4 regions of the Paenibacillus sp. NMA1017 genome follow, and region 4 is predicted to be linked to each of the others. Evidence: riboswitches for the same ligand, from Rfam matches in the RefSeq annotation. Region 4 holds a riboswitch; each other region holds the start of a gene.
What was found. Region 4 has a riboswitch for cobalamin ahead of AC5ELV_RS04400 (ABC transporter substrate-binding protein). Riboswitches for the same ligand answer to the same signal wherever they lie in the genome.
Positions count from the first base shown of each region.

Region 1: it holds a riboswitch for cobalamin, as region 4 does, so the genes downstream of both, cobJ (precorrin-3B C(17)-methyltransferase) here and AC5ELV_RS04400 (ABC transporter substrate-binding protein) in region 4, are expected to answer to the same signal.
Region 2: it holds a riboswitch for cobalamin, as region 4 does, so the genes downstream of both, metE (5-methyltetrahydropteroyltriglutamate--homocysteine S-methyltransferase) here and AC5ELV_RS04400 (ABC transporter substrate-binding protein) in region 4, are expected to answer to the same signal.
Region 3: it holds a riboswitch for cobalamin, as region 4 does, so the genes downstream of both, AC5ELV_RS09640 (ABC transporter substrate-binding protein) here and AC5ELV_RS04400 (ABC transporter substrate-binding protein) in region 4, are expected to answer to the same signal.

Region 1 covers NZ_JBZXYR010000003.1:444,114-452,192, reverse strand. Annotated here, with positions in the region: gene AC5ELV_RS10795 (cobalt-precorrin-5B (C(1))-methyltransferase) at 1-914, opposite strand, end outside; gene AC5ELV_RS10790 (precorrin-8X methylmutase) at 989-1,633, opposite strand; gene cobK (precorrin-6A reductase) at 1,802-2,581, opposite strand; gene AC5ELV_RS10780 (sirohydrochlorin chelatase) at 2,578-3,681, opposite strand; gene cobJ (precorrin-3B C(17)-methyltransferase) at 3,783-5,579, opposite strand; cobalamin riboswitch at 5,891-6,076, opposite strand; gene AC5ELV_RS10770 (LOG family protein) at 6,134-6,688, opposite strand; gene AC5ELV_RS10765 (uroporphyrinogen-III synthase) at 7,016-7,867, opposite strand; gene AC5ELV_RS10760 (GerAB/ArcD/ProY family transporter) at 7,969-8,079, opposite strand, start outside.
Region 2 covers NZ_JBZXYR010000003.1:414,174-422,252, forward strand. Annotated here, with positions in the region: gene AC5ELV_RS10630 (PadR family transcriptional regulator) at 1-168, opposite strand, end outside; gene AC5ELV_RS10635 (DUF6985 domain-containing protein) at 549-1,082, shown strand; gene metE (5-methyltetrahydropteroyltriglutamate--homocysteine S-methyltransferase) at 1,169-3,487, opposite strand; cobalamin riboswitch at 3,648-3,843, opposite strand; gene nrdG (anaerobic ribonucleoside-triphosphate reductase activating protein) at 4,027-4,524, opposite strand; gene AC5ELV_RS10650 (anaerobic ribonucleoside triphosphate reductase) at 4,521-6,470, opposite strand; gene AC5ELV_RS10655 (AbrB/MazE/SpoVT family DNA-binding domain-containing protein) at 6,765-7,235, opposite strand; gene AC5ELV_RS10660 (glycoside hydrolase family 3 C-terminal domain-containing protein) at 7,470-8,079, shown strand, end outside.
Region 3 covers NZ_JBZXYR010000003.1:191,976-200,054, forward strand. Annotated here, with positions in the region: gene AC5ELV_RS09635 (hypothetical protein) at 499-783, opposite strand; cobalamin riboswitch at 1,162-1,361, shown strand; gene AC5ELV_RS09640 (ABC transporter substrate-binding protein) at 1,580-3,160, shown strand; gene nikB (nickel ABC transporter permease) at 3,176-4,105, shown strand; gene nikC (nickel transporter permease) at 4,120-4,935, shown strand; gene AC5ELV_RS09655 (ATP-binding cassette domain-containing protein) at 4,935-5,852, shown strand; gene AC5ELV_RS09660 (ABC transporter ATP-binding protein) at 5,849-6,625, shown strand; gene nikA (nickel ABC transporter substrate-binding protein) at 6,761-8,079, shown strand, end outside.
Region 4 covers NZ_JBZXYR010000001.1:932,815-940,893, reverse strand. Annotated here, with positions in the region: gene cbiB (adenosylcobinamide-phosphate synthase CbiB) at 1-491, shown strand, start outside; gene AC5ELV_RS04405 (histidine phosphatase family protein) at 536-1,294, shown strand; cobalamin riboswitch at 1,417-1,609, shown strand; gene AC5ELV_RS04400 (ABC transporter substrate-binding protein) at 1,816-2,823, shown strand; gene AC5ELV_RS04395 (FecCD family ABC transporter permease) at 2,820-3,866, shown strand; gene AC5ELV_RS04390 (ABC transporter ATP-binding protein) at 3,863-4,696, shown strand; gene cobT (nicotinate-nucleotide--dimethylbenzimidazole phosphoribosyltransferase) at 4,740-5,810, shown strand; gene cobU (bifunctional adenosylcobinamide kinase/adenosylcobinamide-phosphate guanylyltransferase) at 5,807-6,373, shown strand; gene cobS (adenosylcobinamide-GDP ribazoletransferase) at 6,370-7,239, shown strand; gene AC5ELV_RS04370 (cobyric acid synthase) at 7,278-8,079, shown strand, end outside.

The DNA of each region.
Region 1 (8,079 bases), on a different contig from region 4:
ACCTGGGCCAAAAATCCAAAATCTACCGGAGCGCTCTTGGAGTGAACCATCATGACGCCTTGAGCAACCTTCGACAGCTTGCCGGGCATCCCAACGAGAATAATTTTTTTCATTCCCAATCGTTTGCCATGCTTGACTGCAAAGCCGACAAAGTCGCCCATTTGGATAAAGGCTTCTTCCGTCAGCTGATCATACATTTGCATGGCATATTTTTCACTGCTGCCGCCTGTGGTCAGGACTATTTCCTGACAGTTCATCGCTTGCGCAACCGATATGGCCTGCACGACACTGGCTTTATAAGCTGACGTGGAAAACGGAACGACCACACCACGCGTGCCTAGTATGGAAATACCGCCAAGAATGCCAAGTCGTCCGTTCAGCGTTTTCTTGGCGATTTCTTCACCGTCCGGTACGCTGATGACGACACGGACACCTTTGGCCGATCCGTGCTCCTCGAGCACGCCTGAGACGGCCTCCGTAATCATCCGGCGCGGCACCGGGTTAATCGCTGCTTCTCCGACAGGCACAGGCAGACCGGGCTTCGTTACCCGCCCCACGCCGATGCCACCGTCCAGTTCAATGCCCGGCTCCTCGCGCCAGCTAACGGACGCGATAATTCTCGCCTGATGCGTGGCGTCTGGGTCATCCCCACCGTCCTTGATCGTCGTGCAGGAAGCTTCGTCCGCGTCCAACACAGGCTCAATCAGCTCAAACGCATGATCGAAGCCCGCGGGCAGCGATATCACTGCTTCCTTCGGTGGAATGCCCGTGATGAGCAGTTGTACCGCTCCTTTGGCCACTGCCGCCGCACAAGCCCCCGTCGTAAAGCCTGACCGCATTGGCTTGTCCGGCGCGGGAGCTTCACCGCTTTTCATCCGTTTGGGCTTGTCGGCGGACGCCGCTTCCTTTTCCATGCCAATTCCTCCTTAACCTCTTCTGCTGATCATGTTCCAATTCATTTCATGATACAGCAAACGGACAACCGCATCTAGCGGACAGCCATTAAGGAGATCGCATTCAATGCTGCTACGACAATTGTACTGCCGCCCTTGCGTCCAATATTCGTAATGAACGGAATATCCAACTTGCGCAGCTCGTCCTTGGATTCTGCCGCCGATACGAAGCCGACGGGCATGCCAATCACCAGTCCGGGCTTGGCCGCTCCTTCTTTCACCAGACGAATCAGCTCCAGCAACGCTGTCGGCGCATTACCAATGGCATAGATGCCACCTTCGCCCGCCTGAATCGCTTTGCGCATCGAAATAATGGCGCGTGTCGTATTCAGCCTTTTCGCTTCTTCCATGACGTCAGGGTCAGATATGTACACATGCACATCCCCGCCAAATTGACGGATACGATCCTTGCTCAGCCCCGCTTGAATCATTTGCACATCCGCCACTACCTGCTGTCCTGCACGAATAGCTGCAACCCCGGCTTCAATCGCTTTTGGATGAAACACCATGCTGCGGCCCAACTCAAAATCAGCAGATGCATGAATGACACGCTGTACAACGGGATATTGCTCTGCTGTAAAAGGATGCTCTCCCAATTCTTCAGTGATCATCTCGAAGCTTTTGCCTTCAATCTCCTGCGGCTGTACCGTTAGCGGTTTAAATTCTGTTTTAAAATCCATGGTAGACCACTCCCTTATGGAAAAATAGAAAATAGTTTAGGAAAATGACAATTCATTGCTAAAAAATCATAGATACCTCTTAAAAACACCTGTTTTAAGATGACTATATTTTAAATACATGCCAGAAGTCGTTCCTGATTAACTGGACTCGCAGGGGTAAGGCTCAACTCAAATTGAAGTTTTCTCTCTTGCTGTACGCAGTGCGTCGATAACTCCGTCGAAATGATCAAATACTGTGCCAAATTCCACTTCCGGCCTGGAAATCAAAAGTACGTGAATCCCCAGCTCCAATGCAGATTGAACCTTTTCATCCACTGCCCCCGTGCGTCCGCTTTCCTTGGTGACCATCACGGTCGTGCCATAGTGCTTGTACAATGCTTCGTTCATCTCGCGGGAAAAGGGTCCCTGCATGGCAATAATATTTTTTTGCTCCATGCCCAGTTCGCCGCATTTCTCCATATTGTCCAGGCGCGGCAGCATGCGTATAACTAGACGAATCTCCGGGTCTCCGAGCAAATGCTTGGTGAACGTGCCGAGCGTCTTACTGCCCGTCGTAAGCATTACAGAGCCTTTGATTTGCTTCGCTTGTAATGCGGCCTCCTCATAGGAGGGCACAATGTGGAGCAACGGATGATTGTCATATACAAGTCCTGTCCGCTCATAGCGAATATAAGGAACCCCGGACTCGCGAGCGGCTGTCATCGCATTCGCGTGTGCTTCTTCCGCAAAAGGATGACTGGCATCAACAACAGCCTGTATTCCCTGATCCCGAATCATTGCAGCCATTTCATCGGCTGTCATTCGGCCTGTACTTACGTCTAGTCCCGCTTCAGACAAGCTAGCCGCCGCGCTTTCGGTTACGACTGAGGTCAATACGTTGAAGCCATTGTCACGGATTTGCAGCGCCAATTCCCGAGCATCGCTCGTTCCGCATAGCATGAATATCATGAGCCCTTCACCTGCCCGCTTCCGTTCACTACAGATGGTATATGTGAATGCTCGTGATGGTGATCATGGTCATCATGGCTGTGAGCATGGACATGCTCATGAGTGTGATCGTGGCTGTGTGTATGGTGATCATGATGGTCGTGCTCATGTGCATGATGATGGTGATGATGCTCATGATCGTGCTCATGATGGTGATCATGCTCATGATGGTGATCATGCTCATGATGGTGATCGTGGTCATGGTCGTGATGATGATGGTGGTGCTCCTGCGCCTCCAAACGGAACTGGCAGTTATCACAATTGGCCGTAACCTTGCCGAACAAGCCTTCCTTAGCTCGCTCCAGCACCAGTTCAATCAATTGGGGATGGAACCCAAAATATCCGCCCATCTCCACTTGTAATGCAGGGTGAGCCTCGGCAAATTCCTGGGTCATTTCTCCGATGCGCTTAATCAGCACACCCGTGAACAGAAAGTAGGGAAGCACGATAATCTTTTTGGCCCCCAATCGTACACAACGCTCCAATCCATCGGGAAAAGAAGGCTGCGTCACACCGATAAAACTGCTCTCTACCCATGTATAAGAAAGCTGCTCCCACAGCATACGAGTGATTTTGAAAAAGTCACTGTTCGCATCTGGATCGCTACTTCCGCGTCCTAATACAAGTACCGCCGTTTCCTCGTCGGATACCTCGGCAAATGCCTCTACAGCGCTAGTCATTCCCGCTGGAACTGCAACCGGACGGGCCTCTTTCAAGCGGCTTTGCAGAATGCTGACGATTTTTTCGTGAACGCCAATCGGACGTCCGTATACAAATTCCACCTGCGGATATTTCGCCTTTGCCCGGTCAATAGCCATCGGAATATCAATTTTGGCATGTACCGCTGCGAACAAGATAATCGGAATAAGAACGACACGCGTCGCCCCTTTCTCCACACATGTTTGCATTCCATCAGCAATGCTGGGACGTGCCAACTCCAAGAAACAGGTTTCCACGCACATATCCGGTACCCGATCTGCCACTGCTTGTGCAAATTCCAGCAGTTCCTGGTTCCCCTCCGGGTCCCGACTTCCATGTCCAACCAACAATATTGCATCCACTGCTGTTGTTTCCTCCTCTTTAGTAGGGATAGCCTGCATGACGCCCTATTTTATATATATGCTTGTATCCAGTTCATCAGGCCTCCAACCTACTCAACCTACTAATCACCACAAACCGCATTCACTTCTACCATTGCTGGTGCATCTTCATGCCGGAACCCCGCAACGACACCTACACGCTTAAAAAATTTATGAAAACGCTCATTCGGATGCCCTTTTTCCTTATATTCAGCGATGACGTTCTCCACGATGTCAGTAATCTGGTCACCCGGAATTCCTTCCGCTACAGGCTGAGCGGCATGAGCATTGCGGCCGAATTTTTTGCCACCGAGGAAGAGATCATACCCTCCCTTGCGATAGACGATTCCGATATCCTCCAGCACTGCTCCATAGCAGGCCATACCGCATCCGTTCAAAGCAATGCTTGTTTCCTTGGGTGCCTGTAATCCGCCAAGCACAACCTGTAAATGCTCAGCCACAGGCACAGCGTCATCCTTCTCCATATTGCAGAAGTCGCACGCCTTCACCTTAAACACATCGCCAATCGGCATGACAATGAATCGTTCATCCCGCAGCCGTCCGACCAGTTCCTCGGGGTCTGCACACGGCACGCGCAGCACGATCTGATGATCCGGCGTGTATTCCAGCTCGCCGTCATCACCCGCTACCTCGGCGAGCAGCGCCATCTGGCGAGCGGTGAACTTCTTGTTTCCCACACCCGGGGAAACGCCCACCTCAAACAGCGCAGGCTTGCCAAAGCCGCCTGTCGCCATCCCGGCCGTGGCCCCCGCTCCGGTCACCGCTGACGTTCCGGCGGTGCTCTCCGCGGTAGGCGCTTGCCCGCTCCAGCGAGCGTTGGCTTCGCCCGGCAGCTTGCCACCGACAGCGAGGCGGCTTAGTGCCTCTGCCGCCAGCGATGCCGGGGCCGTGCCGGTTTGCACAGCAGTCGTTGCCTGCACGGCAGCCATCGCTTGCGGGCGTGCCTGCGTGGCAACCGCAGCGCCGCTCGCGGAGGGTCCAGCGGGCGTAGTCGGGGCTGCTCCTGCCTGCGTTGTACCCTTTTGCGCGCCCAGCGACCACGGCTCCGCTTCCGTGCGGAGACGCTGATGTGGCTTGAGCGCCTGCTCGGTCGCATCCAACGTGTATTTGCGTTGATATCCGCGCGGAGTCACGATCAAACCGTCATACACCGTCGTCGAGGAGTTACCGATGATTACGGTCGTCAGCATCCCAATGTCATGGTTCAGCATATCTTCCAGCGTCGTTACAATAACTTGCTGACGTTCACGATAAGCGCTCTTCACTAGCCCAACCGGAGTTTGCGGATCGCGGTAACGCAGCAAAATGGACTGCGTCTCCACAATCTGGCGGGTACGCCGACCACTGCGCGGGTTGTATAATGCAATCACAAAATCGGCCGAAGCCGCAGCTTCTACACGCTTTACGATCGTTTCCCACGGGGTCAGATGATCACTCAGACTGATCGTGCACGCATCATGCATAACTGGCGCCCCCAACAGTGAAGCACAGGACTGAATAGCCGAGATCCCCGGTACAACTTCTACCTTAACCCCGTCCTCGCGTCGCCAGCCTTTTTGCATCAGCACTTCGTACACCAGCCCTGCCATACCATAGACTCCTGCATCTCCACTGGAAATGACAGCTACCTTCTTGCCCATCTCTGCTTGGCGAACCGCCTCCTGCGCACGGCTCACTTCCTCTGTCATCCCTGTGCGTACAATCTCCTGTCCGTTCAACAACGGACGGATCAAATCAACGTAGGTGTTGTAGCCGATAATGACCTCACTTTCGGCCAGCGCATCCAGCGCCCGTTTTGTGATATGTTCCATATCTCCTGGTCCAAATCCAATCACCAGCAATTTTCCTAATGGGCTCATTGTGCTCCTCCTATTCATCCTTTTCAGGGCAGCTATGCTATCTATTTCAATGATTTATGGACATCCTGTAACTCAAAAAAACCCCATCCTGCCCGGATGGGGTTTCTATGTACGTATCTCTCATCAGACGAACAAACAGCGTAAGAAGACACGATTTGTCTTCCTCCAGCCTGCCGTTGTTTTCCATCTGTCTGTTTACGCTTCAAACGCTGCTGCACGTTCATATCCACGCAAACCTCTAGCCAACATGGAAAAAGCAACGTGTGCCTGATTTCCTGATTTCGTACACCCATCCTCTCCGCGAAGGTTAACGGTGCATACAGATCAAGGTAGGTCTCCTGGCTTGGCATCAACGGATTCTTTCGTCTTCCCCGTTTTTCACGAGTGACCATTTAAAAAAATCCTCTTCCTTACAGTGGCGGGACCGCTCGGGATTTGCACCCGATTCCCTGTTACCCTTTGCTTGACCGCAAAGGCACCTTGTCTGTCCGCTATTTGATTATGGGTCTTATCATAACCTTGCCTCAATCAGTTGTGCAAGCACGAAAAACGCTTTATTTCAAGTTCTCTGCTTTATTTTTTAACATATGTAGCAATTCGTCCGGGTCCGCAGAGATACTTAATAATGCTGGGTGCTCAGCCCCGGTAAACCCTTCTTGCACGCTATGACGCACCATTTCTACTAACGGGTCAAAATATCCATTCACATTCAGCAGCCCAATGGGCTTGCGATGAATGCCAATTTGCGCCCAGCACAATACCTCGAACAGCTCCTCGAAGGTTCCCAAGCCACCCGGAAGGGCGATAAACGCATCGGCCATCTCGCTCATTGCCGCTTTACGCTCATGCATGCTTGCTACCTCAATAAATTCGGTAACTCCCCGATGAATGATCTCTGCATCAAATAACAGGGTAGGCATAATGCCAGTGACCTGACCGTCACCCGCCAGCATTCCATCCGCCACCTCTCCCATCAGCCCCCTGCTAGAGCCACCATAGATCAGACGAATATGATGGCGAGCCATGGCTTCCCCCAGCTTGCCTGCAGCCTCAACATATACCGATGAATGTCCAGGTCTGGACCCGGCAAATACGCAAATAGAATTCATTAACGTCTCAGCTCCTGTCCTAAGTCAGCATTTAGCATAATTCGATTCCCAACGCTCATAAGTACAATATATAGACGAACTAAAGCGCTTCGATCTATATATTGCTTATTTGAAAACGCTCTTGGGATTTATGCAAAATGCTCAAGTATCATGCATCGAAACTTATTCATTATATTAGATAAACATTTTCGCTATAACAAAAATCTTTGTCGATGCATGTCCAACAAAAAAAGATAAAGACCTCGTAGGCCCTTATCTTTATTTTACTCTGTATCCCGAAATATAAGTTCATTTTTCGCATACTGCATTTATAATTTTGATCTCATTTCAATGACCATTCACGATCTTCAGACCACAGCCATGCACCGAATCGTTATGTTCAAAATATTTGCCCAGCTCCACCATCATCGCGCCCATGCGCTCTTCGGTTGGAAACACGACTCGATCAATCCCTTCTTCCACAATGGACTGTGCAGTCACCTTCCCTACGGATACAGCAATCACATCCTCACGAAAAGCTTCCAGTAAATCCTCGATTCGATTTTGCTCTCTGGCATATTGGGCTAAAAATCGAATTTGCGGACCACTCGTGAACGTAACGGCATCAACATTACGATGGATGATATCCTCCAGTAACGCCTGCAATTTTGCTTCCTCAGGTGGGATATGTTTATAAGGAAGTACCTGGCGGGTCACTGCCCCCTGCTCGTCCAGCCATTTTACCAACCGTGGGGCTGGATCGCCATGCAGTTGCAACAGTACTTCTTTCCCCTTCAGATCGTATGGGGCGAAAGCTCCTGTCAATCCGATCAAACTTCCGTCCTCGTCTCGTACTGCTGGCGTAAAGCCACGCTTTTTGAGTCCATTGACCGTCTTGTAGCCCCGCGCTGCAATGTTGGAAGATTGCAGCAACTCCATAATCTGCTCGGCCACACCCATATCCTCTGCCATATCGAACAGAGCATCCAGCCCCATACCTGTCGTGAAGATGTACCAGTCCGGAGGGTGCTTCACCCATGATACAACAGCGTTGCGCAGCTCGATATCATCCAAAAAAACGGTGCCCTGGGCCGGGCGCTGTACTGGCTCCCCCCCCATCTTCACAACTAGCAGCGCCATTTCGTCTGCTTTACGGGGACCTGCAAGAGCGACTCTCTTGCCTGCCATGCGTTGTGCCATTCTGTTGCCTCCCTTGTAGAAGTCGTATTTCTTTCTACCAAGTATACAATCAGAGGGGTAAAAGACAAATAAGAATTACTTTTCCGATGAATACAGTAATCTTATAAGTGGGCGTGTCCTGTTCTGCCTCCCAACTGGTCTTTCTGTCTGTTATCCTGCTTTTCGCCGGATGGCCTATCACCGCCGCCTTCTTCTTTACGTTTGGGTCGGAG
Region 2 (8,079 bases), on a different contig from region 4:
TCCTTCTGATACCAGACGGCGAAGCAGTGGATAGAGGGCTCCCTCAGCTACTTCAATATGACGGGAGACGGCTTGAGCCAACTCGTAGCCATAACGGTCTCTGCGTCCAATTAGAACTAGAACGCACAGTTCCAGTACCCCTTTTTTGAATTGGATGTTCACATTCACGAGCGGTGCTCCCTTCCTGGATGTTATCAATAATTCATAGGTGTCGTTCGGAATAAGGGGAAGAAACGTGTGTTTGTGCATAATTTGTCACGGGTACTAATTATAGAACAGTAGTCAGGTATAATTTAACATCATGTACTGATTAATGCAAGGTACTAAATTTTTATAATAAAATATTTGTTCCAAAATGGGCGTATTTTCTTTTTTGAAGGCTTTATTGAATAGCGAATGTTGTAGAAAAAAGTATTTTTATTTGGAAATTCCTCGAAATATGGCTGGAAGCACAAATAGGATGCTACTTTAATTTCATTCATTAAAATGATAGATTGTAAAGTATTCAATAGGGTTGAGATTACTTTTTATGAAGAGGTGGGTAAAGAATGGACTGGAAACATTGGTATATGGAACTGGAACAGGATGATGAGACTTGGGATGTATCTGAGGAGATTGTTCTGCGTGGCGTAGTGCATCTTAATTTTTGCGGGCAACCCTCGGAAGTAGAAGTCGAATTTATCGTGGGAGCCGACTCCGAAGAACAGGCACAGACTATAGAAGAACCTACAGAGCTGCAAAAAAAGACATGGGAGACGTATATGGAATACTCGTCAGTTATCCATCCTCAAATGTTGGAGTCCATACACCATCATTATGCTGGCATAGTAGAAAAGTACCGGAATGCTTACAGTACATGGGGAGAGGACCCGGATGAATATGCGCCTTATGTGGAGCGGCCGGAACAATTGTTGAATCAAATACAGCTTATGTCTATACTGATTTCCGACTCATCGGCAAAGGATGAACTGTATTTGAATTTTAGTTGTTCCTGGGATCGAGAACATGGCTTAGGTGTACATATGAAGCAGATGAAAATGGAACATATTCAAGGCGCTTATACATTATATGACCTAGAATAAATCCCCTTCCCGGTTTTTAGCAGAAAGGGCCGGAAAGGGGAACAGAATATGGTGAAAATGAAGGCGTGATTCGAAACGATAAAAAATTAGTTGGATACAGCCAATGCAGCCCGGGCTGCTTGAGCCGCTTGTACCATTTGTCGCAAGGCGGCGACAGATTCCTCCTTGGTACGGGTTTTCAGACCACAATCCGGATTAACCCAGAACAAATCTGAAGGCAGTACGCGCAAGGCACGCTGGATCATGCTTAGCATTTCAGATACATCGGGGATGCGTGGACTGTGGATATCGTACACGCCCAGACCGATGCCTTTGTCGTATACCTGATCTTCAAAGCTGACAATCAGTTCTCCGTGGCTTCGCGAAGTTTCAATAGATATAACGTCGGCATCCATATCGGAGATGGACTGGATCATATGCTGAAATTCGGAATAGCACATGTGCGTATGGATTTGGGTCGCAGGCTCGACGGTGGCTGTGGTCACAAGGAAGGCTTGAACCGCCCAGTCCAGATACGCTTGTTGTTGCTCTTTTTTCAGCGGAAGCCCTTCACGAATTGCAGGCTCATCGACTTGAATCATGCCTATGCCCGCTTGTTCCAGTGCCTCTACCTCTGCCCGTAATGCCAGAGCCAACTGTAAAGCAACCTGACTGCGTGGAATATCATTACGTTCGAAGGACCAGTTCAAAATGGTCACCGGGCCTGTAAGCATTCCCTTAACAGGCTTGGAAGTTAACGATTGGGCGAATGCCGTTTCTTCCACAGTCATGGGCTGATCGAAGGAAACGTCTCCGTATATAATCGGCGGTTTGACACAGCGGGAGCCGTAGGACTGCACCCATCCGTTTTGCGTAAAAGCAAAGCCGTTCAGCTTTTCGCCAAAAAATTCAACCATGTCGGTCCTCTCAAATTCCCCATGTACAAGCACATCAATGCCAATGTCCTCTTGGATATCAATCCATTCCTTAATTTGCTGTTGGATGAACGTTCGATATTGCTCGGCAGACCATTCTCCTTTGCGATAGTGCAGGCGGGCCTTGCGGATCTCGGCGGTTTGCGGGAAGCTACCAATGGTCGTTGTAGGCAGAGGAGGCAATTTCAGCTTATTTTGCTGAATCTCACGACGCTCGGCGAAAGGGACGCTGCGTGACAGAGGCTCTTTGGCCAACAGGTCGGCTAGATCGGCCGCTGTCTGTACGCGTGCCGCTGAACTGTTAAAGCGGGCTACTGCATCTGCACTTTGTCCAAGCTTGGTGAGTGCGGATGGATCGTGTTTGCCAAGTGCAGCCGTTAGGACGGCGATTTCCTCGAGCTTTTCATCAGCAAAGGCCAGCGCTTGCACCAGTTCTCGATCCAGCTTGTGCTCTGCTTCCAGACTGACTGGCACATGCAGCAGACTGCATGATGGCTGCACGATAAGCTGCTCGGCAGGGGCTTGTTCTGCTAACTGACCCAGTAGGGCAGCCACAGCGTTCAGGTCGCTGCGCCATATATTGCGCCCGTCAATGACCCCAGCGCCCAGCGTTTTTCCTTTAGGGAAGCCATGCTGCAATATATGCTGAAGATTTTCGCCATCATCATACACAAAATCAAGACCCAATCCCTGTACCGGAAGTGCGGACAGACGCTCATAATGGTCCAGGCTGCCAAAGTAGGTTTGCAGCATTATATTTAAAGTGGGCGCAGCTTGAGTCAAAGCTTCATAGACTTCCTGAATAATGTCCAAATCCTCTGCCGGGAATGAGGTGGTCAGGACAGGTTCATCGATTTGAACCCACTGAACGCCTTCTGCCGCTAGTTCAGACAGAATACGGGTGTACAGTGGCAGGAAGCTTCGTACGATGGTGGCCAAATCCTTACGATCATAGCCTTTGGAAAGGGTTACGAATGAATAGGGGCCGATGAGGACCGGTTTCCCATCAATGCCTAGTTCTTGTTTTGCTTCACGATAAGCCTGTAAAGGTTTATTTTCAGTATACACCGGGACTGCGTTTGCCAATTCAGGAACGATGTAGTGATAATTGGTATTCATCCATTTGGTCATTTCACTGGCGGTTGCTCCCTTCTGTCCACGAGCAATCCCGAAATACACGGACAGAGGAACCGGACCCGCGGGACGATGGTTGAACCGTTCGGGTACAAGACCAAACATCACAGATGTATCCAGCATGTGATCGTAATAGGTGAAGTCTCCGACAGGAATGCGATCAATCCCCTTGTCACGCTGCTTGCTCAGATGCTCCAATCGTAATCTTTTCATCTCCGTTTGCAGTTCGCTTTCGTTAATGCTGCCGTTCCAAAAGCGTTCCAGTGCTTTCTTCCATTCCCGGTTTTCGCCGATACGCGGATATCCCAGATTACTGCTAATTAAGCCGGACAATTCAGGCCATTCAATAACGGACATGTACTTTTCCTCCTAGCGGGTAGCTGTTTTATTTTTACGTACCAAAAAAGGCATTCTTCCCCCCAAAGTTAAAAATAAGTAGGGGAAAGAATGCCTCCGTGATTAAAAATCAAAAATACGGCGACTGCTCTTAACACCTCCCTATCTTCCGTAGGTACTTGCGATGTTGTTAAAATAGGCAGGTCTCCTGACTTACGGATCATGACTCTCAGCATTCCTTCCCGGTCTGTGGACCAGTGGATATATGAACAGCTGAAAGTTCCCCGTTTACAGTGGCGGGACCGTGCCGGATTTGCACCGGCTTCCCTTTTAAGCCTGATCTGAATAGAACAGACACCTATCTCCAAGCTATGCGGTTAAGGTATGACGAATAATTATGCACTCGTATACTTGTTCACCATCATAAGTGAAACTTACAGGATGCGCAATAGAAACTCCAATGGAATCTGTTAGCTATATGCAAAAAAGACAAGCCTCACCCGAGATGGGGACTTGTCTTAGATTAGATATAGCATCTTGCTTGCTGGGTAAGCATCGCCTTATGTCAATGAAACGGTATAGCCTGCCTGAATGCTGGCTTTTACATCTACCAGACGCTGGTTGCGACTGCCCCGGAAGGGAAGGGTCAGGTCCTTTTGCTGTTCTACAAAACGACCATCTACAATCACATCGCACAAAAGCGCTAGCTCCTGTCGCTCCTGATCTGTGAGTAGATCTTCATAGACAAAGCCAGTGTAAGCCCACACGGTTCGGTCGGGACAGGCCTCGCGGAAGTCACGCACAAATTGCGAGCATTCTGCTGCTGAGAAAAACGGGTCTCCCCCGCAGAGAGTCAGTCCATCCAACAACGGATTATCCATGATGTCACGAATGACTTCCTGTTGTCGTTGGGGGGTGAATGGCTCACCTGCACGGAAGCTCCACGACGCTGGATTAAAGCATCCGGGACAGGCGTGACGGCAACCGCTAATGAACACGACGGTGCGCAGGCCGTATCCTTCGTTCAGAGATTCCGGAATGTAGCCACACAAATTCACTTATGTTTCACCCGGTCTCGAACCTCTGCCTGTTTTGCAGCATTAAAGCGAACGGTATAATCTCCTGTCAGATATCCGGTTACCCGACGTAAGCGCTGAAAGTGTGTGTGCTCCTCATCTGTGCCACATTGGGGGCAGCTTGTCCCGATAATCCCTTCATAACCACATTCCGTACAACGATCCACCGGATGGTTGATGGAGAAGTAGCCGATGTTCTGATGCAGCGCGTACTGAACAATTTTAAGAAACGCATCCGGGTTATTCCGCGCATTGCCGTCCAGTTCGATGTATGAAATCGCACCAGCGTTGCATAGGTTATGGAACGGAGCTTCCAAGCTGATTTTACGAGCAGCCGGGAGCGTGTAATACACGGGAATATGAAAAGAATTCGTGTAATATTCTCGATCATTTACCTCAGGAATAATCCCGAAATCACGTTGATCCAGCAAGGTGAACTTGCCCGACAGACCTTCGGCAGGCGTAGCGAACAATGTAATATTCAAATTGTGATATTCACTCATTCGATCGCAATACACGCGCATAGAAGTGATGATTCGCTGTGCCTCGCGGTATACGAAATCATCCTCCCCGTGGTGTTTTCCGTATAGTGCCTTCATGCACTCAGCCAGTCCGATGAATCCGATCGAAAGCGTACCGTGTTTTAGTACGCTTCCCACCTTATCATCTGGTGCCAGTTGTTCTCCACCTTCCCATACCCCTTCGCGCATCATAAAGTCCGAGGCTTTGGCAGGCTGGCTGGTCTGGATTTGATAGCGATGGATTAGGCCATCCACCGCAATGCGCATAACTTCTTCCAGTCTCGCATCAAAGCGATCACGGTCAGGTGCCAGGCGTTTGCCTGTGCAAATACCATACTCAATGCCAAGCCGCACCAGATTAATGGTATTGAAGGAGAGATTTCCCTTGCCACTCTGCCGATTTCTACCGAAACGGTCAGAAATGGTGCGGGTACGGCAACCCATTGTCGCTATAATGGTATCCGGGTCATCAGCACGGTAAAAAGGCAGGTTAAAGGTGGCATCCACATTCACAAAATTGGGATACATCCGTCTGCTAGAGCATTCTACCGCCCGTAAGAACAAATCATAATTGACGTCGCCTTCTGCCTGATTGATTCCCTCTTTGCATTGGAAAATATGCTGTGGAAAAATAGGAGTTTCCCCGCTACCCAAGCCGCGAATCGTGGCCTCCAGCAGCGATTGAGTAACAAGCCGTCCCTCAGCAGACGTGCACATCCCGTAATTCAGTGAAGTGAATGGAATTTGTCCACCCGCGCGACTGCTCATGGTGTTCAGGTTATGAATGAGCGATTCAGCAGCCTGCCGGGTTTCCGTCTCCGTCTCTTCGCGAGCGAATGCGTATGAACGAGGGCAGACTTCTTGCAAATGGGGATTGGCCATATGTAGTTCATCGTCAGTCAGACTGGACTCTATCTCTTCCTCGAACAGCCGAAGTCCCTTGCGCAGATGCTTGCGGAAGGACCGGGCAACGTATGGGGCAAGGTCCCAATCTATTTTATTGGCGGAGACACCTCCGAATTGGCTATTTTGCTGAGACTGGAATATGATGGCAACTAGTGCCATAGCAGACATAATCGTTTGCGGTGTGCGCACAGAGCCATTGCCTGTATTGAAGCCGTCTTGCAGTAACCGGCCAAAAGGGATAAAGATACAATTCGTAGTTCCGAGTGCATATTGGTCCAAATCGTGAACATATACATATCCGTGGTCAATCGCGTTCGTCAGTTCAGGCGGAAGTACCCGCAGGCGCGCATACCATTTGGCATACTCGGACCCAAGCTTGCTCATTTTGCCGCTGAACGATTCTCCATTCAAATTTGCATTCTCCCGCAGCATGTCCAGATCTTGTGCCCCAATGACCCGCTCGCCGATGTCGTATAATTGATGTTCCTCCAGCACCTTCATCGTAAAACCCTCCATATAGTAAAATATATATATTTTTCACAAAAACAACATATTGATGATATCTTGTGTTAACCAATTGTTTCGATCTATATATTGTATATACGTATACATTGAGAGTATGTGACTATTGTCACATTGATAGGAGTGGCCGACACGAAAAAGCCAGGTATAGAGTAAGGGACACATCCGCAGATATGCGCCTTACTCTATACCTGGCAATCGAAGTTGTGACAAAAAAATGAATAGGGTCGTCAGTACATTGTGTATGATCTTGGGATATTGTTTTGAGAAGATTTAAAGTAGCTTTTTCAACTGGGACACCCGGCCTTGAGAAATATCTAGCATTTCGGCATACACTTTTTGTGGCAGGTTCGGGTGTTCCTGAATCAGCTTGCGTAGCTTTTTTACCATTTCACCTTGTTGCACTCTAGATTGCTTGGGTTGCCAGGTTGTGTTGGTTCGGGTCGGCTTGGAATGTTCTTGAGCCTGGATAGCATCGGTGCTTGTGGCATGCACATTTTCATCGGTCTTTAATCCCTGGATGCACTCTGCGCAAATAAAGCTGTCCCGAAAATAAGTTAGATGATCCACCGCGCCACAAAATTTGCAGGAGACACCTGTGTATTTTCTTAATACAAATCCTTCTTCATCTACGAAGAATTCAAGCGAATCACCGATATTGATATCCATCGTGGTGCGCATTTCCTTAGGGAGTACAATTCGCCCCAATTGATCCAGAGGCCTTGTCATTCCGGTATTTTTCATTAGCGCTTCCTCCTTCCATGATATATCCTGATTATACCAAAAAATATTATTTTTAGCTTTGTATATTGAAGGTAAAATACAACTTTTTTTGCCTTTATGCTGCGGATGCTCTTTTATCCAGTATAGGATGTTTTCGGTATTGTTGCCGGGGTACTCCTTTTTAGCTATGATATATTAAAACGCTTTCATAAAAGAACTTTTTATCATCTTAATTAAGATAAGGAGATGACGGATATGAGTCATGAAACAACGGGTATCGAATATTTATTTCAAGATCCGAAGATTCATCTGGACGAGCGTGTATGGGATCTCGTGTCGCGACTAACTTTGGAGGAAAAAGTTGAATCCATGTTGCAATACCAGCCGGCCATTGACCGATTGGGAGTCGCAGCTTACAAGCACGGTACGGAAGCGGCACACGGGATAGCGTGGTTGGGTGAGGCGACTTCATTTCCTCAACCAGTAGGATTGGCATGTACTTGGGATACGGAATTAATGCGCCTCATCGGCTCTGTTATCGCAGATGAGGCGCGTGTCTACTATCGTCGTGATCCCAAATTAAACGGTCTGACCCTGTGGGCACCTACGGTGGATATGGAGCGTGACCCGAGATGGGGGCGGAATGAGGAAGCTTACGGCGAAGATCCGTATTTGACGGGAGAGTTGTCGAAAGAGTTAGTCAAGGGGATACAGGGGAAGCATCCGGTATATTTGAAGGCAGTTGCCACATTAAAACATTTTCTGGGTAACAACAATGAAGTGGACCGGGGAAGCGGCTCCTCCAGTATAGATCCACGAAACCTGCGAGAATATTACCTAAAAGCCTTTGAGAAGCCTTTTACGG
Region 3 (8,079 bases), on a different contig from region 4:
ATTTGTCTTACGGTTTTTTGGTAGGAATATATTATTCCTTTATTCAAGGACCAACGACGACAACTTCTTCGCTTAACGGCTCATTGCAACTTTACACAGTGTCCGCATCTACTTTTATTTTCAGAACATTATCAACCTCATTTCTATTAAGTCTCCTCTCTGGAGTCGTGTATACAATTGTTTTTTTATCCATAAGAAGGAATAAATAAATATTACCTGTAAATTTTATGTTTGTAAATAATTTTCTTTAATGGATAAAATTTAAAATAAGATAGAAGAGAGCCGTATTGATCGCAACCGTCCTTTTATTAACTGACGATTCAATAGCAAGTGCCTCCCCGTTTGGTTGTTCGTACAAAACTCTTTAGCTCCGCAACTTTTCGAGCGTAAAAGCAAGCCGTCGCTTCGTCCTGGTTTACAGTACGACGCTGTGAACAACCTGCAAGATCCCTCGCTTCACTCACTTACTAGCTAAAAAATGACTTGACTTCTAGGCACCTAAACGGCACGCTGACATGGCTTGTAAAGGAAATGGTCAGTTAACAAATTAAGCCCCCGGTTAATCACCGGGAGCTTTTCAAACTCATTCTCTAAATCACTAAGGAATGTTTTACGGGTAAATTCTCTAATAGTTAAATTTGTCTCAAAGGCTGTCTGAGAAGAATCAACAATATATTTCTTTTGTTTGGTAGCTGCTCCCAATGCTGTTACCCTTATAATAGAAATTCCACAAGGTTTGCTCACTAATTTGCCGATCAACTCTTTGGTTTTGTCGCTTTTCAAATTTTTTTCTTCCTCAATTTTTTGGAGAAGGAATAACCAACTGCTTTTTCAGACCTTTGGAATAATGTATCTTTTTTAATAGCTTGTACAAATTGATCTGCAATCTCGCTGCTAAATCTTCGTTTATGCTTCTCTTTTAGATTCATTAAGTAGTCTGGTACAGTTTTCGGACATCATGAGGGAGACGGAATGCCCGTCATTTCGTGCACGCAATGAATAGCCATCACCTTTATTTCTCGCCGTATCGTTCAAATTTAAAATATTGTGCAGCATTTATTGACAAGCTTGTGACAACAAAATAAGATAATCGTAAATCCTAATGATAAGAAATAAAGGAAGAAAACAGGTGTGAGCCGGATGACTCTATGTACGGGGTTTTGTTGAGACCCTGTAGATGGTTGTTGAGCGTGTTCACTTAAAAGGGAAGTTCGGTAGATTCCGACACGGGCCCGCCACTGTATACAGGCATCAGCAGAATACTGCTGGAGCTTTCAGAACAGCCACTGGAACTGTGAAGAACCGGGAAGGCCTGAAAGATCGCCTGGAGTCAGGAGACCTGCCTGTTTTGACATCACTGTCAGACCCACGGGATGCTGGGGAGGTGGTTAGGCGTGCTGCATACGGAATGTCTGAAACCGATCTGATCCTTTCTATATTATTAGAGTTGGCTTTGAGGTGAGTTTTGACATTTTATAATGAAAGCATTTCTGACTGCTGATCATGTGGTCTGGAATGCTTTTTTTGGCGTTTTGCGTTAGGTTTATATGTTTTTACAAGATAGAGGGGGACTCATGAAATGATAAGTAATCGTAGTAGGCGTTCATGGTTCGTATGTGCAGGGGTGATGCTGTTGCTGGCAGTTATGGCTCTTTCGGGATGTGCCAGCAATAAGACGTCGGATAGCTCCGACAAGGGTGAGAACGCGTCAGCACAACAAACAGCGACAGATAAAAAGCTGGTAATGGCGTATACGTGGAAACCGTCAGGCGTTGACCCGCACGGAGATAATAGCTGGGATGTGATGCGTTCCGGTGCAGGTGAGACACTGGTACGTTTGAATGAAAAGCTGGAGCCTGTGGCTTGGCTGGCAAAGGAGTGGAAGCAGGATAGTCCTACAGTTTGGACGTTCAGCTTGCAGGATAAAGTCACTTTTCATGATGGAAAGAGTATGGATGCAGCAAGTGTAAAAGCGTCTTTGCTACGCTCTATCGAGAAAAGCCATCTGGCGAAGGATTTACTGAATGTGAAGTCCATTGATGTAAGCGGCCCGCTGGCCTTGAAGATCACGACAAACCAGCCGAATGCGGCGTTGGTGTCCAATCTAGCTGATCCATCTACGATTGTACTGGATGTGGCATCGATGAAAGATGAGCAGAGTTACCCAGCGATGACAGGCGCTTTTAAAATTAAAGCATTCAACAAGGACCAATCGTTGGTCGTAGAGCGTTATGACGGATACTGGGGCGAGAAGGCACGACTGGCTGAAGCGACGATGAAGTTCATTACGGATGGGAATTCGCGCCTGATGGCGCTGCAATCCGGCGAGGTGGACGTAGCGACAGATATTCCGGTTGATAACGCAGAGGTACTGAAAAAGAACGACAAGCTACAAGTACTGTCGGCTCCGTCCTTGCGCACTCATATGATCGTGTACAATATGGAATCGCCAGTATTCAAGGATGCGGCGAACCGTAAGGTGGTGGACAGCCTGATTCCACGCACATCGATTGTGAGCGCCGTCATGAGGGGCTTTGGTACGGAAGCAAGCAGTCCGTTCCCGAGCATTCTTCCCTTCGGTAAAGTTGAGCGTAAAGCGCTGGACGGAACGGCGGAGCAGTTGTTAACGAAGGATGGCTGGCAGAAGGACGCCCAAGGGACATGGACTAAGCAAGGCAAGCCGTTTGAGGTTACGCTGCTGACTTTCCCTCAGCGTCCGGAGCTCTCCGTTATGGCTGAGGTCATCCAAAGCCAATTGCTGAAAGAGGGAATCCAGGTCAAAATTCGCAAGGTGGAAAATATCGACGAGGCGTTGACCAAAAACGATTGGGATTTTGCTATGTACAGTATGCTTACTGCTCATACAGGAGAGCCGCAGTATTTTATGGACATGTTTTATTCTTCGAAAAGTGAAGCCAATGTAAGCCGTTATAGTTCCAAACCGCTGGAGAGTATTCTGAACAGCTTGAAGTTGGCGAAGGATACAGCGCAGCGTAATGCCGTGACACTACAAGCGCTGGATATCATCAATACGGATTTGCCACAGTCGTTCATTGTGCATCCTGACAATGTGTTTGGCGTGAAAAAAGGGGTGGAGGGTTTTACACCGCATCCGATTGAGTATTATTACATTACGGCGCAATCCGATATTGCGGAATAACGAGCGGCGTATCCTATGATTCGTTTTATACTGGAACGTGTGGCGCAGCTGCTCATCATTGTATTTGTTGTATCCACGCTGACTTTTGTACTGATGCGGCTCGCTCCTGGTGACCCTGCTACCATTTTGCTCACCGCGCATAATGTCCCTGCCTCTGAGGAGGCGTTGACGACGCTACGGCAGGAACTGGGCTTAAACGAGCCGCTTCATATTCAATATGTGAACTGGCTGCGTGATGTGTTCACGGGGCATTGGGGCACCTCGTATGTATCCAAGGAGTCGGTGCTAGCCGAACTGTGGAACAGACTGCCTGCTACTGTGGAGCTAGCTGCTGCGGGCTTTGCTGTCATGACGGTGATCACGCTGGGGATGGGGCTGGCTGCCTCGCTAAAAGTTAGCGGTCCACTGGATCGTCTGGGCAGGCTGTTCGCCCTGCTGGGATCGTCGATCCCCTCATTTTGGCTTGGCTTTCTGTTAATCTATCTATTCTCCGTTCGCTTGGGCTGGCTCCCATCCATGGGAAGGGAGGACTGGACACATCTAGTGCTCCCAGCGCTGACTCTTGGCGCAGGTTTGGGAGCTGTGCAAGCCCGTGTACTGCGCGCTCAAATGCTGGAGCTGGGCGACCGGAATTTTGTGAAAGCAGCGAAGGCTCGAGGCTTTTCCCGTATGCATATCCTGTTTTTTGAGATATTTAAGCATGCGGTTCTGCCTATGATTACACTGCTAGGTACCAATCTATCATTTATGCTGGCAGGTAATGTCATCGTAGAGACCATTTTTTCATGGCCGGGGTTGGGCAAGTATTTTATAGATGCGATTACACAGCGAGATTATCCGGTGATTCAGGGGTATGTTATTTTCGCCGTATTTTTAATTGTAGGAGTTCAGTGTTTGGTGGATGTGGTCCAGACGGCGATAGACCCGAGGCTGCGTTTGCGTTAAGGGGGAAGCTGAAAATGAAAAAGATACGGCTTTCCTTTCAAGGGAGCCTGCTGGCAGGAGGCGTACTGTTTGGCCTGATCGTACTGCTTGGGTTATTGGCTCCATGGGTCGCTCCTCATGATCCTCTTCAAGTGGATCTTTTGAACCGTCTGGCACCACCCAGTCGGAAATATCCTTTCGGTACGGATCATCTGGGCCGGGATGTGCTGTCACGGCTAATTTACGGAATTCGGACGAGCGTGCTAATCGCATGTGCGATTACTGTAGCTACGCTGTGCTTCAGTCTGCCTATAGGGTTGCTCATTGGTTATGTGCGCGGACGTGTAGATCAGGTGATCATGCGGGGAATCGACGGCGTACTGGCTTTTCCTGATATTATTTTAACGGTGGCGATTGTGGGCATTTTGGGCCCGGGTTTTGTTAACATGACCCTGGCGATTATTGCGGTACGGTGGGCGGGCTATGTCCGGTATATCCGTAGTCTGGTTCAAAAAGCTTGTCAGGAGGACTACGTTCGGTATGCCCGTTTATCCGGCAATTCACACGTACGTATACTGAGCCGTTACGTATTGCCACAAGCGTTGCCGCAGTTGTTGGTTTATGCGGTATGGGATATCGGACGCGTGGTGCTGATGATCGCTGGGCTGTCCTTTCTTGGACTGGGTGTACAGCCGCCCAAGCCAGAGTGGGGCGTGATGCTGCATGATGCAACCTCGTATTTTCAGGTGGCACCGCATGTCATGATCTACCCGGGTTTGGCGATTATGCTATTCGTACTTGCCTGCCAGCTTTTGGGCGACCGTTTTTCGGAAAAGGGGGCGGCCAAATAGTGGAGGATCAAACAGCCCTTGGGTGCAAGGATACGATAGAACAAGTGTCAGGGCGAAAACCGTTGTTACACGTGGAACATTTGGAAATCTGCCGCACAGGCGTAGGAGTAAGCGAAAGCGGAAGCAAACCGCTGCTGCGTGATGTGAGCTTTTCCATATATTCAGGGGAGATTGTGGCCCTGACCGGACCAAGCGGATGCGGCAAGAGCCTGACCGCACACGCAATCGCAGGCATGCTGGAGCCAGGTATTAGTGTTACGCAAGGGCATATCTACTATAACGGGGAAGACATTCTCCCGTTCCAGGAACGGCGCTGGCAAAGGCTGCGCCGAGAGGATATTGCCCTGCTCATTCAACAATCGCTGAGCGGGTTGAATCCGATCCGGACGGTCCGCGCCCAGCTGATGGACACGCTTAGACTGCACGGGCGGCGTCGGATGCCGCACGACCAAATGGAGCCGGAGCACGCTGATGCTGTCGCATCCCACACTGCACCGCAGCAAGTCCACCCGCTGGGCGTGCTGCCACGGATGCGGCAGATGCTGAGCCGTGCCACGGAGATAGTCAGAGGAGGCGCTAATCCAGTGCGGGAGGCCTATTTGCGTTCTCTGCTCCGCAAGGTTGGGTTTGCAGATCCTGAGCATATTTTGTCGTCATATCCTTTTGAACTAAGCGGAGGCATGTGTCAAAGGGTGCTGCTGGCTGCAATGTTAAGCTCCGGTCCGAGCCTTTTTATTGCCGACGAGCCTACTACGGCGTTGGATGTGATCAACCGCGACAAGGTTTTGGCATTGCTGCAACAGTTGAGAGAAGACTTTGATCTCACCATATTGTTGATTTCACATGATCGCCAGGGTATGAGCCGTATAGCAGATCGAGTGTTGGAGATGAGCCCGGGAGGAAGGATGCACCAGTGATGCTGGAATTGAAGAATGTGACCAAAGCATACCCTGTCCGCAAACGGAGAAAAGGTTGGTTCAGCACGCAAGATAGCGAACAGGCCGTGAAGAAGGTGAATCTGGAGCTACGACAGGGCGAATGTCTCGGACTGGTTGGAGAAAGTGGAAGTGGCAAAAGCACGCTGGCACAATGTATTCTAGGGCTGGAGTCGTTGACCTCGGGGGAGATTTGGCTGGATCATCAGCCCATTCACACCGGAAGGATGAAGGATATCCATCTGTACAAACGAATCCAACTGGTTGCACAGGATTCGTCTTCCTCGCTCCATCCTCGCATGACCATACGAGATATTTTGGAGGAGCCAATCCACAATTATTTTCCTGGACGAAAAGCGCAAGCACTGGATATTTGCCAGTCTTTACTGGAATCGGTGGGGCTGGACACGGAATGTCTGGAAAAATACCCAGCGCAGCTGAGTGGCGGGCAAAAGCAGCGGGTATGTATTGCCAGAGCGTTGGCAGTGGAGCCGGATATTATTTTGTTCGATGAATCGATCGCCAATCTGGATACGACAACGCAGTTTTCCGTGCTGGGCATGCTTAAGAGAATGCAGCAGGAACGTCAGTTGTCCTACCTATTCATCACTCACGATCTCCAATCTACTCGTCAGTTTTGTGACCGCGTTGCCGTCATGGTTCAGGGGGAGATCGTGGAAATATTTAAGGAATGGGATGAAGACTTGTTACAGCATGAGTACACGCGTACTCTGTTTCAAACGTTGGCGAATTAAGCCATAAACTTAACAAATTTAAAAGAAATAAGAGGGTTGCTTGTCGAATAGTGTTGACAAAATAGAACGTGATACCTATTCTAAATATGATTATGATAATCATTATCACATATATAGAAAAGGGGAAATACATTGATGTCCGTTCGACACCGCAAGACTGCCACCCTTATGTTGGTGGCGCTCCTCTTATTATCCGTTGTTTTGGGCTGCGCAAAGCAGGAGAACACACCTGCTTCCACCTCTACTGACGGAGCTGCCAATGAAAAGTCGATCACGCTATCGTGGCCGCGTGACATTGGCACGATGAATCCTCATGTATACAATCCTTCCCAACTTTTTGCACAATCCATGGTTTATGAGCCGTTAGTCAGCTACAAGCAAGGAGGCAAGCTGGAGCCTGCTTTGGCTGAATCCTGGACTATTTCCAAGGACGGAAAAATATATACGTTTAAGCTGCGCAAAGGTGTGAAATTTTCGGATGGAACGCTATTTAATGCGGCCATTGTCAAAAAGAACTTTGACGCTATTATGAAAAATGAGAAAACGCACAGCTGGCTTGGTATAGTAGGCGTTCTCGACAAAACTGAAGCTGTAGATGACAGCACCTTCCGAATGACGCTCAAAGAGCCATACTACCCAGTGTTTCAGGATTTGTCTGTCGTTCGTCCGTTCCGTTTTCTGGGTGAAGCCGGGTTCCCGGATGATGGAGATACGTCCAAAGGAATCAAGAAACCTGTAGGTACAGGACCTTGGATGCTGGATGAATACAAGCAAGATGAGTATGCAACCTTTAAGCGTAATCCGAATTATTGGGGCACTGAACCAAAGGTGGATAAAATTACGGTAAAAATTATTCCCGATGGCGAAACCCGTGTAATGGCCTTTGAAAAAGGCGACTTGGATCTGATTTATGGAGAGGGTGTCATTAGTCTGGATGCTTTCAAACAGCTTCGCGACACGAATCAGTATGTTACCACGCTGTCCGAGCCTGTCGGTACAAGAAGTCTGTTGCTCAACTCGTCCAATCCCAAGCTGGCAGACCTTCGGGTGCGTCTGGCCCTCCAGCACGGCTTTAACAAGCAGGCAATGGTGGAAGGTGTGACTTCAGGGCTGGAGGAAAAAGCGGATACGGTTTTATCCAAAAACTATCCGTATACGAATGTAGACTTACAGCCTGTTGGCTATGATGTGGAAAAATCCAAAGCGTTGCTGGATGAGGCTGGCTGGAAGCTGCCCGCAGGCGGTACAGTACGGGAGAAAGACGGACAACAGCTGGATTTTGAGCTTATTTTTGATAAGACTGATCCGATCCAAAAGGCGATGGCTGAAACCATTCAGGCCGAATGGGGAGAACTGGGTGTCAAAGTAAACCTGACCGGACTGGAGCTGACGGTTCAAGTTAAGCGCCTTAGATCCAACCAGTTTGATCTGTACTTCTGGTATAACTACGGTGC
Region 4 (8,079 bases):
TTTTTTATGCCTTGATCGGGGGGGCACCTTTGGCGCTGGCTTATCGTGCTGTGAATACGCTCGATTCCATGGTTGGCTACAAAAATGAAAAGTATCTACATTTAGGCTGGGCTTCAGCACGTCTAGATGATGTGGCTAACTACATTCCAGCACGCCTGACAGCGGCAATGCTTGTGGTAGCGGCGTGGATGTACAAACGAGATGCTGCAAGAAGCTGGCGCACAGTCAGGCGAGATGCTCGTCTGCACCCAAGCCCGAACAGTGGCTTCCCGGAATCAGCTGTTGCTGGTGCATTGGGGATTCGTCTTGGAGGATATAATGTATATCATGGCGTGCGCTCCTTTCGTGCATACATGGGCGATTGGATACGACCGCTAGAGTCGAAAGATATACAGCATACAATCCAGCTGATGTTTGCCGTGTCCAGCATGTTTGTAGGATTGTGTTTGTTAGGAGCCGCAGGGTGTTTTGCCTTGGGATGGGTGCGGTGAGGGTGAGGAGTGACACACTGAATAATGATCGAGCAGGAAGTGACATGATCTTGAAACAAGATATAGCAGCAAAAAGGACGGTAGAATACGTACAAAGTCCGAACTTACAGGAGGATAAGGTGCCGTATGATGCTAAAGAAGATCTGCATTGGGACATGGAACTCGTGTTAGTTCGTCACGGCACAACCTTATGGAACAAGGAACGTCGATATCTGGGACACTCCGACTTAGGTTTGCTACCAGGAGCAGAACAGGAATTAAAGCCTTTGCAGGAAAAATTGCAGGGGCAGTCCTTTGCTCGAATCTATTGCAGCGATTTAATGCGATGTCGCCAGACCTTGCAGATCATTGTGCCAGAATCAGAATTGACGTCTGGAGATCCCCTATCTACTATGTCTCCTATGATGGAACCATGTCTGCGAGAGCTTCATTTTGGCGAGTGGGATGGAAAAACGTATGACATGCTCAAGGAAGTGTCGTTGTATCGGGCTTGGATTGATGAGCCGCAACGGATCACCCCACCTGGAGGAGAGTCTTGGACAGATTTTGTAAATCGTCTGCGCAAATTTCTTGACTCTCTGTATGAATGGCGTGTTGCTATGGAAGTTCAACCTATGGATTTGACTGCTGCGCCACCCTCTGTTCTGGTCGTTACACATGGTGGCGTAATTCGTCAGTTGGCTTGCATGCTGATACCGGGCCATGATTTTTGGAGTCTGAATCCGAAGCCGGGAGATGCATTTAGGATTCAATTGAGGCTGGCAGGACCGCACAATTACATAGCAGAAATGCTTCCTCATTAGGTTAGACACCAGCGGATAAAGAGGCTGTTTGGGTTGTAAGCCGCCTCTTTTTAACCTATAATCATCAAGTAAAAGAACGGCTTGACTACCACTACATCAAATATCCAGCAGACGAGGTCAGCGCAGCGTGATGAAACTAAGGTTTCCTTGCCTACGCTGTTAAAAGGGAAGTCGGTGTAAGTCCGGCGCGGTCCCGCCACTGTAAATGGAAACATGCCGGTTAGTCCTGCTTTATGTGCTACTAAGCATATGAAGGAATTTCAGGACATGCATCTTACCATAAGTCAGGATACCTGCCCGTCCGCCTGTCACCATAATCCTTCGAGGAAAGGATGACGTGCTCGCAGTGACTGTCCGTGCGGAAAGAAGCTGCCGCCTGCGCACGATCTGCGCTAACGTGACCCCTGTGTCCTGATATGAGGATACGGGGTTTTTTGATAGGAAAAGAAGGCTGGATTTAGAAGATATCTGTTGATGTTCAAGTAACGCTCTTAACGATTTTTTATGAAGGGGTGCAAATCATGGCAGGAAAAAAAATAAAGGTTTGGACAACAGGTCTACTGGTTCTGATTTTGGCAGTTGTGCTGAGTGCATGTGGCGCTAATGGAAAAAATGCTGAAAATAAAGATAATCAGACTTCTGCACAGCAGCCAGGACAGACCGTAACCACACAAGAGCCTCCGGGCAAAACAGTTTACCCACTCACAGTTAAGGATGCAACAGGACAGGAATTTACATTCAAAAAAGCGCCGGATAAAATCGTTTCCGTCTCCCCGGCAGAAACCGAGGCGCTGTTCGCCATTGGGTTGGATAAGGAAATAGTTGGCGTCTCCGACTACTCTGATTACCCGGAAGCAGCTACGAAAAAGCCTAAAGTGGGCGGTATTATGAAACCGAACGAAGAGGCGATCATTGCTGCTAACCCGGAAGTCGTTTTTGCAGGGATATCACTTAGTGAACAGGCTACGACCAAGCTGCGCGATATGGGAATTATGATTTTTAAAACGGAACCGAAGACAGTTGAAGATGTCATAGCTAACATCGAATTGTATGGGAAAATCACCGATCATCAGAAAGAAGCGAGAGCGGTGACTGACAAGATGAGGGCAGATGTAGCGGAAGTGAAAGAAGGAGTTAAAAATATCGGTAAAGGGCAGAAGCTGCGGGTATACGTCGAGTTTTCACCAGGCTGGACAGTTGGTAAAGGCGAGTTTATGGACGAGCTGATTACGTTGGCGGGCGGCGAAAATGTAGGTGCCACGCAGAAGGGGTGGTACCAAATTAGTGAAGAAAATATTATTGCTGCGAACCCTGACGTGATTTTGTACAGCAAAAGTGTCAAGGACGACAAAACGGGTCAAACGCTCGGCGAAATCATTAAAGCTCGCAGTGGGTGGGATCAAATATCGGCTGTTCGCCACAACCGGGTATTTGCCGTGGATGATAATTTGATCAGTCGTCCGGGTCCACGCGTAACGGAAGGTCTCAAGGAAGTGGCCAAGGGCGTGTATCCTGAAATTTTCAAATGAACCGTAAACTGATCGGCTTTGGAGGGACAGGTCTTGTCCTGCTGTTGCTGACGCTGCTGCTCTGTCTTGGCATCGGCTCGGCCAAGCTTCCGGTCAGCCAGATCACGGGCATTCTGGTTAACCACCTTCCGTGGTTAGGCGATACGTTTAAACCGGATTGGAATACATCCTCAGAGCAGATTATTTTGAAGGTCAGATTGCCACGAGTGTTACTGGGAATGTTGGTAGGAGCAGCGCTGGCGCTGGCGGGGGCCGGATTTCAGGGTGTGCTGCGTAATCCTTTGGCTGATCCGTATACACTGGGGGTATCCTCGGGGGCTTCGGTAGGAGCGGCAGTTCTGATCTATTGGGGCCTTCAATTTTCATTTGTTGGCATATGGACGCTGCCGCTAGTGGCATTTACGACCGGAATGCTCACGCTGTGGATGGTGCTGACGTTGGCACGGGAAGGTGGGAAAATTCCGACACAAAGTCTCATTTTGTCGGGAGTGGTGATGCAATCCTTTCTGGGAGCGGTTGTTTCCTTTCTGACAGCCATGTCGAAGGAGACGGTCAATGAAATATTGTACTGGACGATGGGAAGCCTTAGTCTGCGCGGTTGGTCATATACCGGAATCCTTTTACCTTATGTGGTCATAGGACTGGTATTTCTATGGAATCGGGCACGTGTGCTGAATATTTTGGCTTTGGGTGAACGTCAGGCGGCTCACATGGGAGTTCATGTAGATGCCACGAAGCTATCTGTTCTGATTATTTCCACGCTGCTGACAGCAGCCGCTGTCTCGGTATGTGGAGTGATTGGCTTTGTGGGACTCGTTGTACCGCATATCATTCGTCTGATGACAGGTCCTGATTATCGGATGATTGTTCCATTATCTGCGCTCGGTGGAGCTATTTTTATGGCTTGGGCAGACACGGCAGCTCGCACGTTGTTAGCCCCTACGGAAATTCCTCTGGGCGTAATGACGGCCTTTGTTGGGGCACCGTTCTTCGCATATCTCCTGTACCGGAACAAGAAGCTGCGCAGGGGGGAACTACTGTGACAGAACAAAGTGAATCACAGAAGGTGCGTAATCGGGCATTAGAGGTAGTGGGTCTGACACGTGCCTATGGAAAGTTCCATGCGTTAAAGAATATAAGCTGGAGCGTCGACGAAGGAACTTGGTGGGGGATCATTGGTCCAAACGGCAGTGGAAAATCAACCTTGCTGCATTTGCTTTCCGGTGTAGATCAGCCAACTTCAGGCAACGTTCATATCTATGGCAAAAAGGTCGGTAGCTACAGCAGAAAAGAGCTTTCCCGACTCATAGCCGTACTCCAACAGGAAGGGCTTCCTCCAGTGGGATACACCGTTAGGGAAGTCGTAGAAATGGGACGTTTTCCTCATCAGGACTGGCTAGGCAGGGAAAAGGGTGTTGATGTGGAGGCGATCACGGATCGCGTGCTGGAGCGATTGGGACTTACCACGCTGGCGGACAGAGCATTGGACCGTTTGAGTGGGGGACAGCGACAGCGTGTAGCCTTGGCAAAGGTGATGGTGCAAGAGCCACGAATATTGCTGCTGGACGAGCCTACGACCTACCTAGACTTGCGCTATCAGCTTGAATTTATGGAACTGCTGGCAGATTGGCGCCAAGAAACGGGCGTGACGATCATTGCGGTCTTGCATGATCTTAACTTGACAGCCCAATTTTGCGAAGATTTGCTTGTACTCAAGGATGGGATGGTTGAAGGATTGGGAGACTCATCGAAGTTATTAACCGAGGATCGGATTCGACGAGTATACGGTGTTGAGCCTGTGATGCTTCCGCATCCTGATAGCGGTGTGCCGCAGCTCTTGCTGCGCAGGAGCGCTTCGGATACAGCAGATTAAATAAACGATGAAACACACTTAAAAAGAGCAGGGAGTGGAAGGTATGAACAACAAGCTGCGTCAGCTGATCGATAGCATTGCCCAGCCGGATGGGGTGGCGGCCTCGGCAGCTTCAGCCCATTTGGACCAATTAACAAAGCCACCGGGAAGTCTTGGGAAGTTGGAAAGTGTGGCCATCAAGCTAGCAGGAATTACAGGAGTGGACAAGCCTGAATTTGATCGTAAAACGGTTATGGTCATGGCTGCGGATCACGGGGTGTGTGAAGAGGGAGTCAGTGCCTTTCCGGCTGAGGTTACACAGCAAATGCTGTATAACATGCTGTCAGGTGGCGCGGCAATTAATGTGCTGGCACGCTATGCGGGCGCAGATGTCAAGGTGGTAGATGTTGGCGTGAATGCAGATGTCGCTCACGCGAATCTGGTGAACCGTAAGATACGCATGGGTACTTCGAATATAGCTAAAGGGCCAGCGATGCTGCGTACGGAAGCGGAACAGGCGGTCTTGGCCGGAGCTGAAGCCGTAGCAGAAGCGGTCAAAGGTGGCACACGGCTATTCGTTACCGGAGAGCTGGGCATCGGGAATACGACAGCCAGCGCTGCGGTCGTATGTGCTCTCACCGGACTGGAGCCGGAAGTTATCGTAGGCCGAGGAACGGGTGTAGATATGGCTGGGCTTACCCGTAAAATAGCGGTTGTCTGCCGCGCATTGGACGTGAACCAGCCAGATGCAAATGATGCGCTCGACGTGCTCACTAAGGTCGGCGGTCTGGAGATTGCCGCCTTGGCAGGAGTCATCCTCGGCGCAGCCGCACATCGCTGTCCAGTCGTGCTGGACGGCTTTATTTCAGGCGCAGCCGCCCTCGCAGCGCGTGCACTTGCGCCTGCAAGCGCTGCGTACATGCTTGCTTCGCACGCCTCGGACGAGCGCGGGCACGCGGCGGTGCTCCGCCAGCTCAAGCTGGAGCCCATGCTTCATTTGGACATGCGGCTCGGGGAGGGCACAGGTGGTGCGCTTAGCTTGCACCTGATTGATGCGGCGTGCCGCATTATGCGCGAAATGGCGACCTTTGCCGATGCAGGCGTATCGGACGGTCAGGGAGCCGCGCAGCGATGAAAGCGCTCGTGACCGGCGGGGCACGCAGCGGGAAAAGCGGCTTTGCCGAGCGATTATGCATGTCGCGCGCGCCTGGCGCCTGCTACATTGCAACGGCGCAAGCCTATGACATGGAGATGAAGGAGCGCATCGCCCTTCATCGGGCCCAGCGTGAGTCTGCCGAGTACGACTGGCAGACGCTGGAGGAAGCGCAGGCGCTGCCGGAGCTGCTGCGACGGCTTGGCGGCGATCAAGCGTCGCAGCCATCACCCGCGCCTATGGTGTTAGTCGACTGCCTGACCCTGTGGCTGTCGAACGTGCTGCTGGCCGCAGGCGAGGACGGCGAAGCTGCGTCCAGAGCCGCCATGGACGAACTGGCGGCAGCTGTGGAGCAGTATCCAGGGCAGCTCGTCATCGTCACCAACGAGGTTGGTGACGGTATAGTGCCCGAATATCCGCTTGGTCGGCTGTACCGGGATTTGAGTGGGGTTATGAATCAGCGGATTGCCCGTCTTTGCGATGAAGTATTTTTGGTGACGGCGGGCATTCCCGTAGAACTCAAACAGTTGGAATATAAGCTATGAGCCGCGAACGTCAGGCTGTTGCTGCGGCTTTTCAATTTTTAACGCGTCTTCCGGTCAAGGCGGAATTAGATTTTTCCCCGGATTTGCTTAAACGCAGTGCAAGTTATTATCCGCTGGTGGGAGTGGTTATTGGCATCATTGTCTGGGGCTTTGCGGCGCTTGCTTCTATGGTGCTGCCGCCGTTGCCGTGTGCGATTCTTACTCTTGTTGTCTGGGTTTGGTTGACGGGTGGATTGCATTTGGACGGGTGGATGGATGCGGCTGATGCCTTGTTCAGCTACCGATCCCGTGAGCGGATGCTGGAGATTATGAAGGATAGCCGTGTAGGGGCGATGGGCGTTATTGCTTGTGTGTTGCTGCTCATGCTCAAGGCTTCTTTGCTGTATACGGTGCTGGTTGAACGGAATGTGTCTGGCTTGCTGCTGCTTCCAATGGCTTGGAGCCGCTGGTTTATGGTACATGCAATGAAGCGCTGGCCTAAAGCACGTAATGATGATGGACTGGCTGCGCGTTTTGCTGATATGAGTGGTGGCCGCGTAGGGTTGGCCGTATTCTGGGCTGTATTAGTGACCCTGGGTGCTGCCATAGGACAATATCTCCTGGCAGGTTTGGCTACAGCAACAAGGGATACTGGGAATCTGTCGTTGACAGGATCATACATACAGACGTTCCTTTCGTATTCTGAGAGCCTTCCAATCTGGATAGGTTTTGTGTTGATTCCGGTCTTGGCTTACGGTGTTGGAACCTTCACGGCAAACCGTATTAACCGCCGCTTGGGTGGACTTACAGGAGATATATACGGAACTTTAAACGAATTGCTGGAGACTGTTTTATTGTTGTTTATTGTCATTTTGTACGGGTTGTGACCAGATTTGAAATGAATTCGTTAAAGGGGAAGAGGCAATTGTCAACTTTCGAACCGTCCTGCACGAACCCGGCAGCCGTATTAATGCTTCAAGGAACAGCATCGGATGTGGGCAAAAGCGTGGTGACGACTGCGCTTTGTCGTATTTTTACGCAGGATGGATATCGTCCCGCACCGTTTAAGTCGCAAAATATGGCGTTAAACTCTTATGTTACCGAGGACGGCAAGGAAATTGGACGCGCTCAGGGGGTGCAGGCTGAGGCCTGCGGTATTGAGGCCACGACTGACATGAATCCGATTCTGATTAAGCCGGTCAAAGATATGCACTCACAAATTGTTGTACACGGTGTACCTTATGCCTATATGAGCGCCTCTGATTACCGGAAGGATTTTTTGCCAAAAGCCAAACAGACCGTTATGGATGCTCTGAATCGGTTGCGTGATACCTATGATATTGTACTTATGGAAGGGGCAGGCAGCCCGGCAGAGATTAATTTGAAGGACCGCGATATTGTAAATATGAATCTGGCAGGTTGGGCGGATGCTCCAGTGTTGCTTATTTCAGATATCGACCGGGGCGGTGTTTTTGCCTCTCTCGTAGGAACCATCGAGTTGCTGGAACCCCATGAAGTACAGCGTATCCGCGGATTTATCATTAACAAATTCAGAGGCGATCTGTCTCTGCTTCAGCCGGGATTAGATTGGCTGGAAGAGCGGACAGGCATTCCTGTACTCGGTGTGTTGCCCTATTTACCAGACATCCGTATTGAAGCAGAGGATTCGGTAGTACTGGACAAGAAGCCCAAGCAATCTGCAAAGGATAAAGAACTGGATATTGCGG